DNA from 3 places in the Streptomyces sp. B1I3 genome. Region 3 is predicted to be linked to each of the others. Evidence: riboswitches for the same ligand, from Rfam matches in the RefSeq annotation. Region 3 holds a riboswitch; each other region holds the start of a gene.
What was found. Region 3 has a riboswitch for thiamine pyrophosphate ahead of thiO (glycine oxidase ThiO). Riboswitches for the same ligand answer to the same signal wherever they lie in the genome.

Region 1 (4,955 bases), 1.9 Mb from region 3:
GTGCACCACGATGGCGTCAATAGGGCCATGGGGGATCATTCCTGGCCAGATTCATCTACTGCGGGGTTGAACGATGCGCGAGTCGGTTCAAGCAGAGGTCATGATGAGCTTCCTCGTCTCCGAGGAGCTCGCATTCCGTATTCCGGTGGAGCTCCGGTACGAGGTGGGTGATCCGTACGCGATCCGGATGACCTTCCACCTGCCCGGCGACGCCCCCGTCACCTGGGCATTCGGACGTGAGCTGTTGCTCGACGGCCTCAACAGCCCCAGCGGCGACGGTGATGTGCACATCGCCCCGACGGAGCCGGAGGGTCTCTCGGATGTACACATCCGTCTTCAGGTCGGTGCGGACCGGGCGCTCTTCCGCGCCGGCACGGCACCTCTTGTGGCATTTCTCGACCGTACGGACAAGCTGGTCCCACTGGGGCAGGAGCACACGCTGGGGGACTTCGACGGCAACCTGGAGGAGGCGCTGGGCCGGATCCTCGCCAAGGAGCAGAACGCCGGCTGACCAGGGAAGGCTGCCCGGACGCCGGGCGACCGCGGACCACGGAGACACGGGGCGGTTGCCCGGCGCCTTCGGTCAGGCCTTGCGGCGCCGCCCCTTCCCGGTCCGTACGGCTGCGGGAGCTCCGGCTTCCGCGCCGAGCCCCGTGCGGTCCGCGGAGACCACCAGGGCCGCGAGCACCGTCGTCACCGGCACCGAGGCGACCAGACCGATCGACCCGACCAGGGTGCGGACGATCTCCTCGGCGACCAGTTCACTGTTGGCCACCGCCCCCACACTGCTCTGGGCGATCGAGAAGAGCAGCAGCAGGGGCAGCGCGGCGCCCGCGTAGGCGAGTACGAGCGTGTTGACGACCGACGCGATGTGGTCGCGCCCGATCCTGATGCCCGCGCGGTAGAGCCGGCGCACGCCCATGGTCGGATCCGCCTGGTTCAGCTCCCAGACCGCCGACGTCTGCGTGACGGTCACGTCGTCGAGCACACCCAGCGATCCGATGATCACCCCGGCCAGCAGCAACCCGCTCATGTCGATGTCCGGATACAGCCCGTGGATGAGGCCGGTGTTGTCATCCGTGTTGCCCGTCAGGCTCGCCCAGTCGATGAACGAGGAGCCCAGCAGCCCGATCAGCAGCAGCGAGATGAGCGTGCCGATGACGGCCACCGAGGTGCGGGCCGTGAGGCCGTGGCAGGTGTAGAGGGCGATCAGCATGATCGCGCTGGCGCCGATCACCGCGACGACCAGCGGATTGGACCCCTGCAGGATCGCCGGCAGGATGAACAGCGTCAGCACGGCGAACGAGACCGCGAGCGCGATCAGTGCCATGAGCCCGCGCAGCCTGCCCACGACGACCACCGCGAGCGCGAAGATACCGGCCAGCAGCGCCATCGGGAACGTACGGTCCACATCCGTCACCGAGTACTGCAGGTCATGGGGAGCGTCGGGGGCGTAGGCCACGACCACCCCCTGGCCCTCGTGGAGTTGCCGGGGCGCGTCGGGCTGGATGACCTCGACGAACGTGCGGCCCTCGTCCTTGCCGCTCATCACCTCGACCGTGGCCTTCTTGCACAACCCCGACTGTTCGGCGACCGCCTCGCGGCCCGACGGCGTGGACGTGTCTCCGGTCGGGGGCACCTGAGCGGCGTTGACGTCCGCGCAGTCGACCTTGTCGACCTTCACCACCCTGCCCTCCTGGGTCTGCCGGTCGAAACCGACGCCCGTGCGCTCGTGGGAGGGGGCGCCGCCGGGCCAGAACGCCACGAGACCGACGAGGACGGCGGTGGCGAAGGGGATCAGGACCGCGGCGATGACCTTGCGCAGATGCTTCGACACGGGGGCGGCAGGCCCGTGGCTGTGCGTGTGGGCATGCCCATGACTCTGCGTGCTGCCTGATGCGTGGCCGTGGGTTTCGGGGGCGCTTCCGGGAGACGTCACCCGGCGATCATCCCAAGAACGGGGGAGGCCCTCTGGCCAGCACGCCAGGAGGGAGGCTAGCGTGGAGGCACCTTTGCACACGCGGGAGCTCGGAGCACCGGGCTGAGAGGGCGCTGACCTCCGTATTTCGTTACGGGACACGCTGCGCCGACCGACGAACCTGTTACCGGGTAATGCCGGCGTAGGGAGTAGGTCTCATGACCACAGCGGACGCACGCACGCCTGCCTCGGCGCGGAACGCGCAGAACACCGAGGCCGGGAAGTCCATCGGCTGGCACAAGGGGTACGTCCAGGGCTCACGCCCGGACCTCCGGGTGCCTGTCCGTCAGGTGCACCTCACCAACGGCAAGGACGTGACGCTCTACGACACGTCCGGGCCCTACACCGACCCCACCACCGAAACCGATGTCCGGCGCGGGCTCGCGCCTCTGCGGGAGAACTGGATCATCGCCCGCGGCGACACCGAGGAGTACGCGGGCCGCCCCACGCGTCCCGAGGACGACGGGCTCAAGCACACGTCCCCGCGAGGTGGGCTCCGCAACCTCGACGCGGTCTTCCCCGGACGTCCCCGCCAGCCGCGCCGCGGCCGGGACGGCCGGCCGGTCACCCAGCTCGCGTACGCCCGCCGGGGTGACATCACCCCGGAGATGGAGTACGTCGCGATCCGGGAGAACGTCGCACCCGAGGTCGTGCGCGAGGAGATCGCGGCGGGCCGGGCCGTGCTGCCGGCCAACGTCAACCATCCCGAGATCGAACCGATGATCATCGGCAAGCGGTTCCTGGTGAAGGTCAACGCCAACATCGGGAACAGCGCGGTCACCTCCTCCATCGAGGAGGAGGTGGACAAGATGACCTGGGCCACCAAGTGGGGCGCCGACACGGTCATGGACCTCTCCACGGGGCGCAACATCCACACCACCCGCGAGTGGGTCCTGCGCAACTCCCCCGTGCCGATCGGCACCGTACCGCTCTACCAGGCCCTCGAGAAGGTCGACGGCCGGGCCGAGGAGCTGACGTGGGAGATCTACAAGGACACCGTCGTCGAGCAGGCCGAGCAGGGCGTCGACTACATGACGGTGCACGCCGGGGTCCGGCTGCCGTACGTCCCCCTGACGGCCCGTCGCAAGACCGGCATCGTCTCCCGAGGGGGCTCGATCATGGCGGCCTGGTGCCTCGCCCACCACAAGGAGTCCTTCCTGTACGAGCACTTCGAGGAGCTCTGCGAGATCCTCGCGGCCTACGACGTGACGTACTCGCTCGGTGACGGGCTCCGGCCCGGGTCCATCGCGGATGCCAACGACGAGGCGCAGTTCGCCGAACTCCGCACGCTCGGTGAACTCAACTCCGTGGCCAAGCGCTTCGGTGTCCAGACGATGATCGAAGGCCCGGGCCACGTCCCGATGCACAAGATCAAGGAGAACATCGACCTCCAGCAGGAGATCTGCGAGGAGGCGCCGTTCTACACGCTGGGCCCGCTGACCACCGACGTCGCACCCGCGTACGACCACATCACGTCGGGCATCGGGGCGGCGATGATCGCCTGGTGGGGGACGGCGATGCTCTGCTACGTCACCCCGAAGGAGCACCTGGGGCTGCCCAACCGTGACGACGTGAAGACGGGCGTCATCACGTACAAGATCGCCGCGCATGCGGCTGACCTCGCCAAGGGGCACCCGGGAGCCCAGGAGTGGGACGACGCGCTGTCGGACGCCCGGTTCGAGTTCCGGTGGGAGGACCAGTTCAACCTGGCCCTCGACCCGGACACGGCACGGGAGTTCCACGACGAGACGCTGCCCGCCGAGCCGGCCAAGACGGCACACTTCTGCTCGATGTGCGGCCCGAAGTTCTGCTCGATGAAGATCTCGCACGACATCCGGCGTGACCACGGGGTGGGACAGGAGGAGATCGAGGCCGGCATGGCCGCGAAGTCCGAGGAGTTCGCAGCCGCCGGCAACAGGGTCTACCTGCCGATCGCGGACTGAACCACGCGTGTGCCCGGCGGTGTTCGGCCGGTGGGCGCGTCTTTCGACCTGCGGCGCTGCCCGGGGCCACGATCGGCTCCGGGCAGCGCCGCTGCCGTTCCCCCTCGTCGGAGTCGTTGACCGGACGGTTGCCGAAGTGTCCCGTCCCTGGCCGACTTCTGTCTCCGGCTCCCGCTCCGGAGGCCCTGCGGCGGCCCTTCGGCGACGGATTGGACACGGTATAGCGGCAGGTGGATGTACGTTCTCGCAGGGAGCCAAAGGCTGTTGACCGCATCCTTATCTGTGCTTTATGTTCCGCTGTGCTTGGCCGAAAGTGTGTGCGTCCCGACCGGGGGCGCCAGGGGAGGGAAGCACAGTGAACTGGTACCTGAACGTACTCAAGAACTACGCGGGATTCAGCGGGCGTGCGCGCCGCAAGGAGTACTGGATGTTCGTACTCTTCAACTTCATCGTGGCCGTGGTGCTGGTCGCCATCGGCGCGGCCCTCAAGACCCAGATCCCGTACATCATCTACATCGTCGCGGTGCTGATCCCGATGCTCGCCGTGGTCGTCCGCCGTCTGCACGACACCGGCCGGTCCGGCTGGTGGTTCCTGATCACGTTCGTCCCCCTCGTGGGCGGCATCATCCTGCTCGTCTTCATGTGCACCGAGGGTGCCCGTGGGACGAACGAGTACGGCGCCGACCCGAAGCTGGCTCCGCAGGCGATCTGATGGCGTGCTCCGACAGGGGCGCGCCGAGCAGTGACGGGAGGCCGGGCCGGCAGCGAGCCGCCCGGCCTCTGCCGTGCCGGGAGACGGGCGCGAGACGGCGGGGCGCGGGCGGCGCGGGCCGCACGGCGGGTAGGGCGGGCCGGATCACTCCGGCTGGTGCTCGGGACCGCCGAAGTCCGGACTGGTGAAGTCGGGACTGGTGAAGGTCGGCCGTGGTCCGGCGGACGGGCCGTCCTGGGGACCGGAGAAGTGCGGCCGGCTGTAGCCCATCTTCGGGATGCGGTTGGCCGACCGGTGCGGAGTCCGCGCGGCGGGCCCCGCC
Region 2 (4,955 bases), 3.5 Mb from region 3:
CGTGATCAGGAAGCCGAAGCCCACGGTGACGGCCGACACCCCCAGCGGCAGCATCAGCAACGCGTCGAAACCGCGCACCAGCCGCCCTGCCCGCCGGGTGAGGGCGGCGGCGGCGAGGCCGCCGATCACGAGGGCGATGAGGGTCGCGACCAGGGCGTAGCGAAGGGAGTTCCCGATGGCGTCGAGCGGCGGAACGAGGAAGGTCGAGCCGCTGGCCTCGGCGGACTGCAGCGCCCGGTAGAAGCCGAGCCCGTAGCCGCCGGACGTGTCCAGGGAGCGTTCCACCAGCACTCCGAGCGGCAGCAGGATGAGCAGCAGCACGGTCAGCAGCACACCGCCGAGCAGCGCCCGCTGCCCTGCCCCGCGTGGCGGCCGGGCGGTGGTCGCCGGATCGACCAGTTTCAGCACCGTCTCCCTGCGCCGCACGGTCCACGCGTGCAGGGCGAGGACGCCGCCCACGGCCGCGAACTGCACCAGGGTCAGCACGGCTGCCGTCGGCAGGTCGAGCAGCTGCGCCGTCTGCCGGTAGATCTCCACCTCCAGCGTGGAGTAGGCCGGGCCACCGAGGATCTGGACGATCCCGAAGGAGGTGAAGGTGAAGAGGAAGACCATCAGGGCGGCGGCGGCCACCGCCGGGGCCAGCGCGGGCAGCGTCACCCGCCGCCAGGCGGCGAGGCGTCCGGCACCGAGGACCCGTGCGGCCTCCTCCTGGCGGGGGTCCAGCTGCGACCACAGACCGCCCACGGTGCGGACGACGACCGCGTAGTTGAAGAACACGTGGGCGAGCAGGATCGCCCAGACGGTGGTGTCGAGCCGGATGCCCCACAGCTCGTCGAGGAATCCGCCGCGCCCCAGCAGTGCCAGGAACGCCGTGCCCACGACGACGGTCGGCAGGACGAACGGCACGGTCACCACGGCCCGCAGCAGCTGCTTGCCGGGGAAGTCGAAGCGGGCGAAGACGTAGGCTCCCGGCAGCGCGATCAGGAGGGTCAGCGCCGTCGAGGCGAGGGCCTGCCAGGTGGTGAACCGCAGGACGTCGAGGATGTCCGGCCGGCTCAGCACCTCGCCGACGCGGCCGAACTGCCAGGCGCCGTCCGCCTTCAGCCCCCGGCCGACGATCGCGACGACCGGGTAGGCGAAGAACAGCGCGAAGAACACGGCGGGCACGGCCATCAGGCCGAACCGCACCGCGCTCCCCCGCGCGTCACCCCGGCGGGCGGGGCGGGGGGTTACTTCACGACGAGCGAGGACCACGACCGGACCCACTGCTCACGGTTCTCGGCGATGTCGTCCGGTGCCACGGTCGCCGGCTTGTCGACGGTGGCACCGAACTTCGTGAAGAGCTCCGGCAGCTTCGCGTCCTTCACCACCGGGTTGACGAACATGTTGAGCGGCATGTCCTCCTGGAACCGCTTGCTGATCAGGAAGTCCAGCAGCGCCTTGCCGCCCGCCTCGTTCTTCGCGCCGTCCAGCAGACCGGCGAACTCGATCTGGCGGAAGCAGGTGCCGGTGGCGACGCCGGTCGGGGCCTCGGTGGGCTGCGGGTCGGCGTAGAGCACCTCGACCGGCGGGCTGGAGGCGTAGGAGACGACGAGCGGCCGGTCCGCCTTCGCCTTCTTCCCGCCGGCGGATCCGGAGAATTCCTCGTTGTACGCCTGCTCCCAGCCCTCGACGACCTTGACGCCGTTGTTCTTCAGCTTCTTCCAGTAGTCCTGGTAGCCGTTCTCGCCGTGGGTGGCGACGGTGCCGAGGAGGAAGCCGAGGCCGGGCGACGAGGTCGCGGCGTTCTCGGTGACGAGGAGGTTCTTGTACGCGGGCTTCAGCAGGTCGTCGAAGGAGTTCGGCGGGTCGAGCTTCTTGTCGGCGAAGTACTTCTTGTCGTAGTTGACGCAGATGTCGCCGGTGTCGACGGGCGTGACCCGGTGCTTCTCCGCGTCGAGCTGGGTGTCGGCGGCGACGCGGTCGAGGCCCTTCGCCGCGTACGGCGTGAACAGGCCGTTGTCCAGAGCGCGGGAGAGCAGCGTGTTGTCGGCGCCGAAGAACACGTCGCCCCGGGGAGAGCCCTTGGTGAGGATCTCCTGGTTGAGCGCCGCTCCGGCATCACCGCTCTTGAGTACCTTGACCGTGTAGCCGGTCTCCTTCGTGAACGCCTTCAGGACGGCGTCCGACGCGTTGAACGAGTCGTGGCTGACGAGGGTGACGGTCTTCGAGCCGGCCCCCGAGCCACCGGAAGCCTTGTCGTCGGAGTCCCCGCAGCCCGCGAGCACGGTGACCCCGAGGGCGGCGGCGAGAGCCGTCGCCGCGTACTTCGTGGTGGTGTTCATGTGATTCCTCCTGGAGATGACCAGGAAGAGACGCGGCCCTGCCCGCTCCGTGAGCGGGCAGGGCGCAACAGCTTGAGTAAGGTCCGAACTTCCTACCCGGAATGACCCGGGCGAGGTTCAGAGGGTCTGCGGCCGACCTGTCCTCGGTGCCGCACTCTCAGCGCTGTGGCGCTCCCCTGTCGGAATATGAAGTTGATTTCCGCACCAGGCTACACCGGCCGGATCATGCCCCTCCGGCCGGATCACGCCGCCCGCCGGACCTGCCTCAGCGCTCGGCGGCCGCCAGCTGCCCGCAGGCCCCGTCGATCTCCTGGCCGCGGGTGTCCCGGACCGTGACCGGCACACCGTGGGCCGCGATGGCCTCCACGAACGCCTTCTCGTCCTCGGGCCGCGAGGCGGTCCACTTGGAGCCCGGCGTCGGGTTGAGCGGGATCAGGTTGACGTGCACCCGCTTGCCCTTGAGCAGCCGGCCGAGCCGGTCGCCCCGCCAGGCCTGGTCGTTGATGTCGCGGATCAGGGCGTACTCGATGGAGATGCGGCGGCCGGACTTCTCCGCGTACTCCCAGGCCGCGTCCAGGACCTCCCGGACCTTCCACCGCGTGTTCACGGGGACGAGCGTGTCGCGCAGCTCGTCGTCCGGGGCGTGCAGGGAGACGGCGAGGCGGCACTTGAAGCCCTCGTCGGCGAAGCGGAGCATGGCCGGCACCAGACCCACCGTGGAGACGGTGATCCCCCGCTGGGAGAGCCCGAGGCCGTCCGGCTCCGGGTCCGTCAGCCGGCGAATCGATCCGACCACCCGGTTGTAGTTCGCCAGGGGCTCGCCCATGCCCATGAAGACGATGTTGGACAGCCGCGCCGGCCCGCCCGGTACCTCACCGTCGCGCAGCGCCCGCATCCCGTCGACGATCTGGTGCACGATCTCGGCGGTCGAGAGGTTGCGGTCCAGGCCGGCCTGGCCGGTGGCGCAGAACGGGCAGTTCATCCCGCATCCGGCCTGCGACGAGATGCACATGGTCACCCGGTCCGGATAGCGCATGAGGACGGACTCGACGAGCGTCCCGTCATGCAGCTTCCAGAGCGTCTTGCGGGTGGTGTCGTCGTCACAGCTGATGTGACGCACCACGGACATCAGGTCGGGGAACATCGCCTCGGCGAGCTTGTCGCGCGATCCGGCCGGGATGTTGGTCCACTCGGCCGGGTCGTGCGCGTACCGCGCGAAGTAGTGCTGCGACAGTTGCTTGGCGCGGAAGGGCTTCTCGCCGATCGCGGCGACTGCTTCCTTGCGCTCGTCGGGCGTGAGGTCGGCGAGATGCCGCGGCGGCCTCTTGGCTCCGCGGGGCGCGACGAAAGTGAGTTCTCCGGGCTTAGGCATGGTTCTTCCAGTGTCGCAGACGAGCCGGAACGCTCAGGTCCACCGAGGGGCCGGGCGGGATTCCGGGGGCGCGCACGGTCGACGTCGGCCGTGGCCGGCGGTGTTCCACGGCCCAGGGACGGCCCACGTGCGCGCGAGGAGCGTGACCGATCGCACGGTGGACCCCGCACCCCGCCCCCGCGCCGGCGAACGCCTGTCAGCCCTCGTCCGGCGGGGCGACCGCAGGCGCGGGTGGTGCTCCGGGGCCCGGCGGTGAGCTCCCCGCGTCGAGGCGCCAGGACACGGCCCCTCGACGACTCGTCCCCTACGGCTCCGCAGGACGGGCTGCACGTCTCCCAGGCGCCGGGGGGAACGAAACGTCTCCCAGGCGCCGGGGGGAACGAAGACGGGTGGGGCCCGGCGTCCACCGGACGCCGGGCCCCACCCGTTACTGCGCGACGCGGGAAGCCGCCGCCCGGCTCAGCCGGATCCGACGAACAGGACCAGCAGCAGCCAGACGACCGGCGCGGTCGGCAGCAGAGAGTCGAGGCGGTCCATGATGCCGCCGTGACCGGGCAGCAGCGTTCCCATGTCCTTGATGCCGAGATCCCGCTTGATCATGGACTCGCCCAGGTCGCCGAGGGTGGCGCTGGCGGCGACGGCGAGGCCCAGCAGCAGCCCCTGCCACCAGCGGCCGTCGTCGATGAGGAACTGCATGCACAGCGCGCCGGCGACCATGGCGAAGGTGACGGCCCCGAGCAGACCCTCACGGGTCTTCCCCGGGCTGATGCGCGGGGCGAGCTTGTGCGTGCCGAAGCGCCAGCCGACCGCGTACGCGCCCGTGTCGCTGACCACGGTGAGCAGCAGGAAGGTCAGCACCCGCCACGAACCGTCGTCGGCGGTGAGCATCATGGCGACGAACGTGGCCAGGAACGGCACGTAGAACACGGCGAAGACACCGGCCGTGACGTCTTTGAGATAACCCTCGGGCGGCTCCGTCATCCGCCAGACGAGCACCGCGAGCGCCGTGAGCGCCATGGCGACCCAGGCGCCCTCCGCTTCCCGCACGTAGCCGGCGACCACCATGGCGGCACCGCCGACGGCGAGCGGCACGAGGGGTGCGTTGATCCCCTTGCGCTCCTTGAGACGGGAGGTGAGTTCCCACAGACCGACCACCACCGCCAGCACGACCACGCCGACGAACACGGCCTTCACGATGAACAACGAGCCGGCGACGACCGCGCCGAGTCCCACGCCGACCCCTATGGCGGCCCGCAGAT
Region 3 (4,955 bases):
GGTTCCGGGCAGGGTCGGGTCGGGGGTGAAGAGCCACTCCAGCATCTCTTCGTCGCTGTAGCCGTCGTCCCGCAGGAGCGTCAGGGTCCCCGCGAGGCCCTTGACCACCTTGTCGCCGTCGATGAAGGCGGCTGGCACCTGGAGCGTCCGGTTCTCACCACGGCGTACGGCGATGAGCTGGCCGTCCCTGACCAGCTGCCTCACACGCGTCACCTGGACATCGAGCATTTCCGCGATGTCGGGGAGGTGGAGCCAGGCGGGGACGAGAGCATCGGTCTTTGCGTCAATCTCGGTCACGAGGACAAGCGTGCCATCCCCGACCGACAGCCGGTAGCCGGGCCGCCCGTCCGGGGCGCCCCGGACGGGCGGCCCGGCTCCCGTCCGGGGCGCCCCGGACCTAGGACGTCGCCGACTTCAGGGGCACGGAGGGGTCAGCCACGCGTTCCGGATCCATGCGCGCCCCCGCCTCGATGAGCCTGCGCCCCTGGGCCAGGTCGCGCGGCCTGCTGACGGCCAGCAGCGCGACCAGGACCCCTTGCCGCAGCCAGCAGACCGTCCAGCCCGGGTCGGCGGGATCTCCCCGCCGGAGCAGGGTGTCGGCTCCTGCGTGGTGGCCCGCGTACTGCACGAAGCGGCCGAACTGCTCGGACCAGAAGTAGGGCACGGGGTCGTACGTCCGGGGGAGGCCGTCCGCGATGACGGCGGCGACCGTCCGGGGCCCCTGGAGGGCGTTGTCCCAGTGGTGGACGAGCAGCCGCTCGCCGTAGCGGGCCGAGGGGAAGGAGGCGCAGTCGCCCACCGCGTGGACATCGGGGAGCGAGGTGCGCAGCGAGCCGTCGGCGGTGACCGAGCCGTCCGGGCCGAGCGCGATGCCGGAGCCGGCGAGCCAGCCGGTGGCCGGCCGCGCGCCGATGCCGACGACGACCACCGCTCCGGCCGGGACGGTCTGGCCGTCCGTCAGGTGGACGGCGCCCGGTTCGACACGGGCGACGCGGGTGCCGGTGAGGAGTTCGGCTCCGCTCTCGGCGTACCAGGCCGCCATCGGCTCCGCCACCTCGGCGGGCAGGGTGCCCGCGAGGGGACGCCCGGCGGCTTCGACCACGGTGACCGCGCACCCTGCGGCGCGGGCCGCGGTGGTGAATTCGGCCCCGATCCAGCCGGCGCCGACGACCACGACGTCGTGCTGCCGCTCCAGGACGGGCCGTAGCCGTGCGGCATCGTCGAGGGTGCGCAGCAGGTGGACGCCTGGCACACCGTCCGCGCCCGGCAGGCCGACGGGTTCGGCGCCGGTGGCGATGACCAGGACGTCGTAGGGCACAGGCCCGTCCCGCGTGTCCAGCTCGTGCGCCGCGGCGCGCAGGCCGGTCACGTCGAGTCCCAGGCGCAGGGTGATGTCCAGTGCCTCGAAGTCGACGTCGAAGGCGGAGTCCTCGGCCGTGCCGAGCAGGACCGCCTTGGACAACGGCGGCCGGTCGTAGGGCTGGTGCGGTTCGGCGCCGATGAGGGTGACGGGGCCGGTGAACCCGCGTTCCCGCAGGGCCACGACCGTCTGCACGCCGGCCATGCCCGCGCCCACGACCACGACGTTCCGGGGCCGCTCTCCCGCTGCCCGGTCCGATGTCTGCTCGCTCACCCGTCCACCCTAATCATCTGACGATCGCTCAGGAAGCGAGCTCCTCCACGACGCTCGTCCCGCTTCCCTCCTCGGACTCCCACGCCCACCGTTCGTCCAGCCGCACCCGGCCGTCGGGGAGGTCCGTGACGGTCGAGACGCAGTGGCCGCCGGAGGTCGTGCCGTCCTGCTTCAGCTGGACGTACCGGAAATCCAGCACGTCCGCGTCACGGGTGCCCACGAGGTGGCCCCGGACGACGTCACCGCCCTCGTACTCGGCCCATATGCGGCCGTCCTGCTCGTGGTACGTGAAGCGGGTCCGGGTGCCGACCTGACCGGGGGCCTGGTCGGCCACGGGCGAGAGGACGAGTCCGTCGAGTGAACGGGCCACGGTTGCTGTTCCCCTTACTGGCTGTGGACGGCGGGGTTTAGGCTGGCCACCGTAGAACACTCGCGGGAGCCCGGACGCACCGGGCTGAGAGGGAGGCTGACCGGCCTCCGACCGTACGAACCTGATCCGGGTCATGCCGGCGAAGGGAGGGGCTGGACGCCCATGCGTATCTCCGGAAACCGATCCGACGTCCTGGTCGTCGGGGGAGGCATCATCGGGCTGGTGACCGCCTGGCGGTCGGCCCAGCGCGGCCTGCGTACGACGCTGGCCGATCCCGAACCCGGCGGCGGGGCGGCCCAGGTCGCCGCGGGCATGCTCGCCGCCGTCACCGAACTCCACTACGGCGAGCAGACGTTGCTCGGCCTCAACGTGGCCTCGGCCGCCCGCTATCCGGCGTTCGTCGCCGAATTGGAGGAGGCGAGCGGGCAGCGGACCGGCTTCCGCGCCTGCGGCACCCTGTCCGTCGCGCTGGACGCGGACGACCGGGCCCATCTGCGGGAGCTCCACGCCCTGCAGCAGCGCTCGGGCCTGCAGTCCGAGTGGCTCAGCGGCCGCGAGTGCCGCCGCCTGGAGCCGATGCTCGCCCCCGGCGTGCGCGGCGGGCTGAGGGCGGACGGCGATCACCAGGTGGACCCCAGACGGCTGGCCTCGGCGCTGGTCACCGCATGCGAGCGGGCCGGGGTGGTCTTCCACCGGGCCTGGGTCCGGCGGCTGTCCGTCGTGAACGGGCGCGCGGCCGGTGGGGTGCTCGCCGACGGCACGGAGCTGGGGGCCGGACAGGTCGTACTGGCCGGCGGCAGTCTCAGCGGCCGGCTCGAAGGGCTGCCGGAGGCCGTCGTGCCGCCGGTCCGCCCGGTCAAGGGGCAGGTGCTGCGCCTGACGGTGCCGCGCGCGTACGCCCCCTTCCTCAGCCGTACGGTACGGGCCGTCGTGCGCGGCAGCCACGTCTACCTGGTGCCGCGTGCCGACGGCGAGCTGGTCGTCGGCGCCACCAGTGAGGAGCAGGGCTGGGACACCACCGTCACCGCGGGCGGCGTCTACGAACTGCTCCGCGACGCCCACGAACTGGTGCCCGGGATCACCGAGCTGCCGCTGACGGAGACCCGCGCCGGACTGCGCCCCGCCTCCCCGGACAACGCCCCGCTGCTGGGCCCGACCGCACTGCCCGGCCTGCACCTGGCGACCGGGCACCACCGCAACGGGGTGCTGCTGACGCCCGTCACCGGCGACGTGATGGGCCACGTACTGGCCACCGGCGAGCTGCCGGAGGTGGCGCGCCCCTTCGCGTCACACCGTTTCGGCCGGCCCCCCGCCGCACCTTCCCACGACGCAGTCCGTGCCCCCGTCTCCCAGGAGCAGCCCGCATGACCGAGTCCGCGCCCACGGGCGCCTCCGCGCCCGCAGCCGAGCCGGCGCCCGCGTCCGCTGCGGCGCCCGCATCCCCTCCGGCGCCCGTCCCCGGGTCCGTCAACGTCTCCGTGTCCGTCAACGGGCGGGCGCGCAGTGTCGCGGCGGGTACCGCTCTGGACTCCCTGGTCGCGGGCCTGACCGGGGCGCGCTCCGGGGTCGCCGCGGCGCTCAACGAGGCCGTCGTCCCGCGCGGTGAGTGGTCCGCCACCGTGCTGGCCGACGGCGACCGTGTCGAGGTCCTCACCGCGGTCCAGGGAGGCTGACCATGTCCGACGATCTGTTCACCCTCGGTTCCGCCACGTTCTCGTCCCGGCTGATCATGGGGACGGGCGGGGCGCCCAGCCTGGACGTACTGGAGCGCTCCCTCGTCGCGTCGGGCACCGAACTGACCACCGTCGCGATGCGCCGGCTCGATCCGACGGTGCAGGGCTCGGTGCTCTCCGTCCTGGAACGGCTCTCCGTCCAGGTCCTGCCGAACACCGCCGGCTGCTACACCGCGGGCGAGGCGGTGCTGACAGCCCGGCTGGCCCGGGAGGCGCTGGGGACCGACTGGATCAAGCTGGAGGTCGTGGCCGACGAGCGGACCCTGCTGCCGGACCCGATCGAGCTGCTGGACGCCGCCGAGACCCTGGTCGACGACGGCTTCACCGTGCTGCCCTACACGAACGACGACCCGGTCCTGGCCGGGAAGCTCCAGGACGTGGGGTGCGCGGCGATCATGCCGCTCGGCTCCCCCATCGGCTCCGGTCTGGGCATCCGCAACCCGCACAACTTCCAGCTGATCGTCGAGCGGGCCGAGGTCCCGGTGATCCTGGACGCGGGTGCGGGGACCGCCTCGGACGTGGCTCTGGCGATGGAACTGGGGTGCTCCGCCGTGATGCTCGCCTCGGCGGTCACCCGGGCGCAGGAGCCGGAGCTCATGGCCGCTGCGATGCGGCACGCGGTGGAAGGCGGGCGCCTGGCCCACCGGGCCGGCCGCATCCCGCGCCGCCACTTCGCCGAGGCGTCCTCGCCCTCGGAGGGCAGGGCGGTGCTGGACCCGGAGCGCCCGGCCTTCTGACGCCGTCGCCGGGCGGCGGAGCCCGCGGCCCCGCGTCGCCGTCACACGCACACCTACATGTCCCTGTCACGGATTGGCTGCGGAACGGTCCCGGGCCCGACCGGGGCCGTCCGCGGTGTCCGTGGCGGCTCGTAGACTCGCTCTGTGGACACGACCCTTCAGGACCCGCTCGTCGGGCAGCTGCTCGACGGCCGCTATCGCATCGACTCGCGCATCGCGGTCGGCGGTATGGCCACGGTCTACCGGGCCGTGGACACCCGGCTCGACCGTGTGCTCGCCCTCAAGGTGATGCATCCGGCGCTGGCGACCGACGCCGCGTTCGTCGAGCGCTTCATCCGCGAGGCCAAGTCCGTCGCCCGGCTCGCGCACCCCAACGTCGTGGCCGTCTTCGACCAGGGCGCGCAGGGCGCGTACGTCTACCTGGCGATGGAGTACGTCGCGGGGTGCACCCTGCGCGACGTCCTGCGCGAACGCGGCGCCCT

Region 1: another riboswitch for thiamine pyrophosphate. It lies ahead of thiC (phosphomethylpyrimidine synthase ThiC); the one in region 3 lies ahead of thiO (glycine oxidase ThiO).
Region 2: another riboswitch for thiamine pyrophosphate. It lies ahead of QFZ58_RS10875 (thiamine ABC transporter substrate binding subunit); the one in region 3 lies ahead of thiO (glycine oxidase ThiO).

What each region holds. Positions count from the first base shown of each region.
Region 1 covers NZ_JAUSYD010000001.1:3,989,277-3,994,231, reverse strand. The annotation lists gene QFZ58_RS18360 (SsgA family sporulation/cell division regulator) at 74-511, shown strand; gene QFZ58_RS18355 (YibE/F family protein) at 584-1,939, opposite strand; TPP riboswitch at 2,011-2,144, shown strand; gene thiC (phosphomethylpyrimidine synthase ThiC) at 2,137-3,921, shown strand; gene QFZ58_RS18345 (DUF805 domain-containing protein) at 4,277-4,633, shown strand; gene QFZ58_RS18340 (hypothetical protein) at 4,778-4,955, opposite strand, start outside.
Region 2 covers NZ_JAUSYD010000001.1:2,411,033-2,415,987, forward strand. The annotation lists gene QFZ58_RS10870 (iron ABC transporter permease) at 1-1,173, opposite strand, end outside; gene QFZ58_RS10875 (thiamine ABC transporter substrate binding subunit) at 1,230-2,324, opposite strand; TPP riboswitch at 2,396-2,512, opposite strand; gene rlmN (23S rRNA (adenine(2503)-C(2))-methyltransferase RlmN) at 2,590-3,696, opposite strand; gene QFZ58_RS10885 (phosphatidate cytidylyltransferase) at 4,156-4,955, opposite strand, start outside.
Region 3 covers NZ_JAUSYD010000001.1:5,878,960-5,883,914, reverse strand. The annotation lists gene QFZ58_RS26745 (Rv2175c family DNA-binding protein) at 1-297, opposite strand, end outside; gene QFZ58_RS26740 (NAD(P)/FAD-dependent oxidoreductase) at 398-1,633, opposite strand; gene QFZ58_RS26735 (hypothetical protein) at 1,662-2,003, opposite strand; TPP riboswitch at 2,056-2,168, shown strand; gene thiO (glycine oxidase ThiO) at 2,166-3,371, shown strand; gene thiS (sulfur carrier protein ThiS) at 3,482-3,676, shown strand; gene QFZ58_RS26720 (thiazole synthase) at 3,679-4,473, shown strand; gene pknB (Stk1 family PASTA domain-containing Ser/Thr kinase) at 4,618-4,955, shown strand, end outside.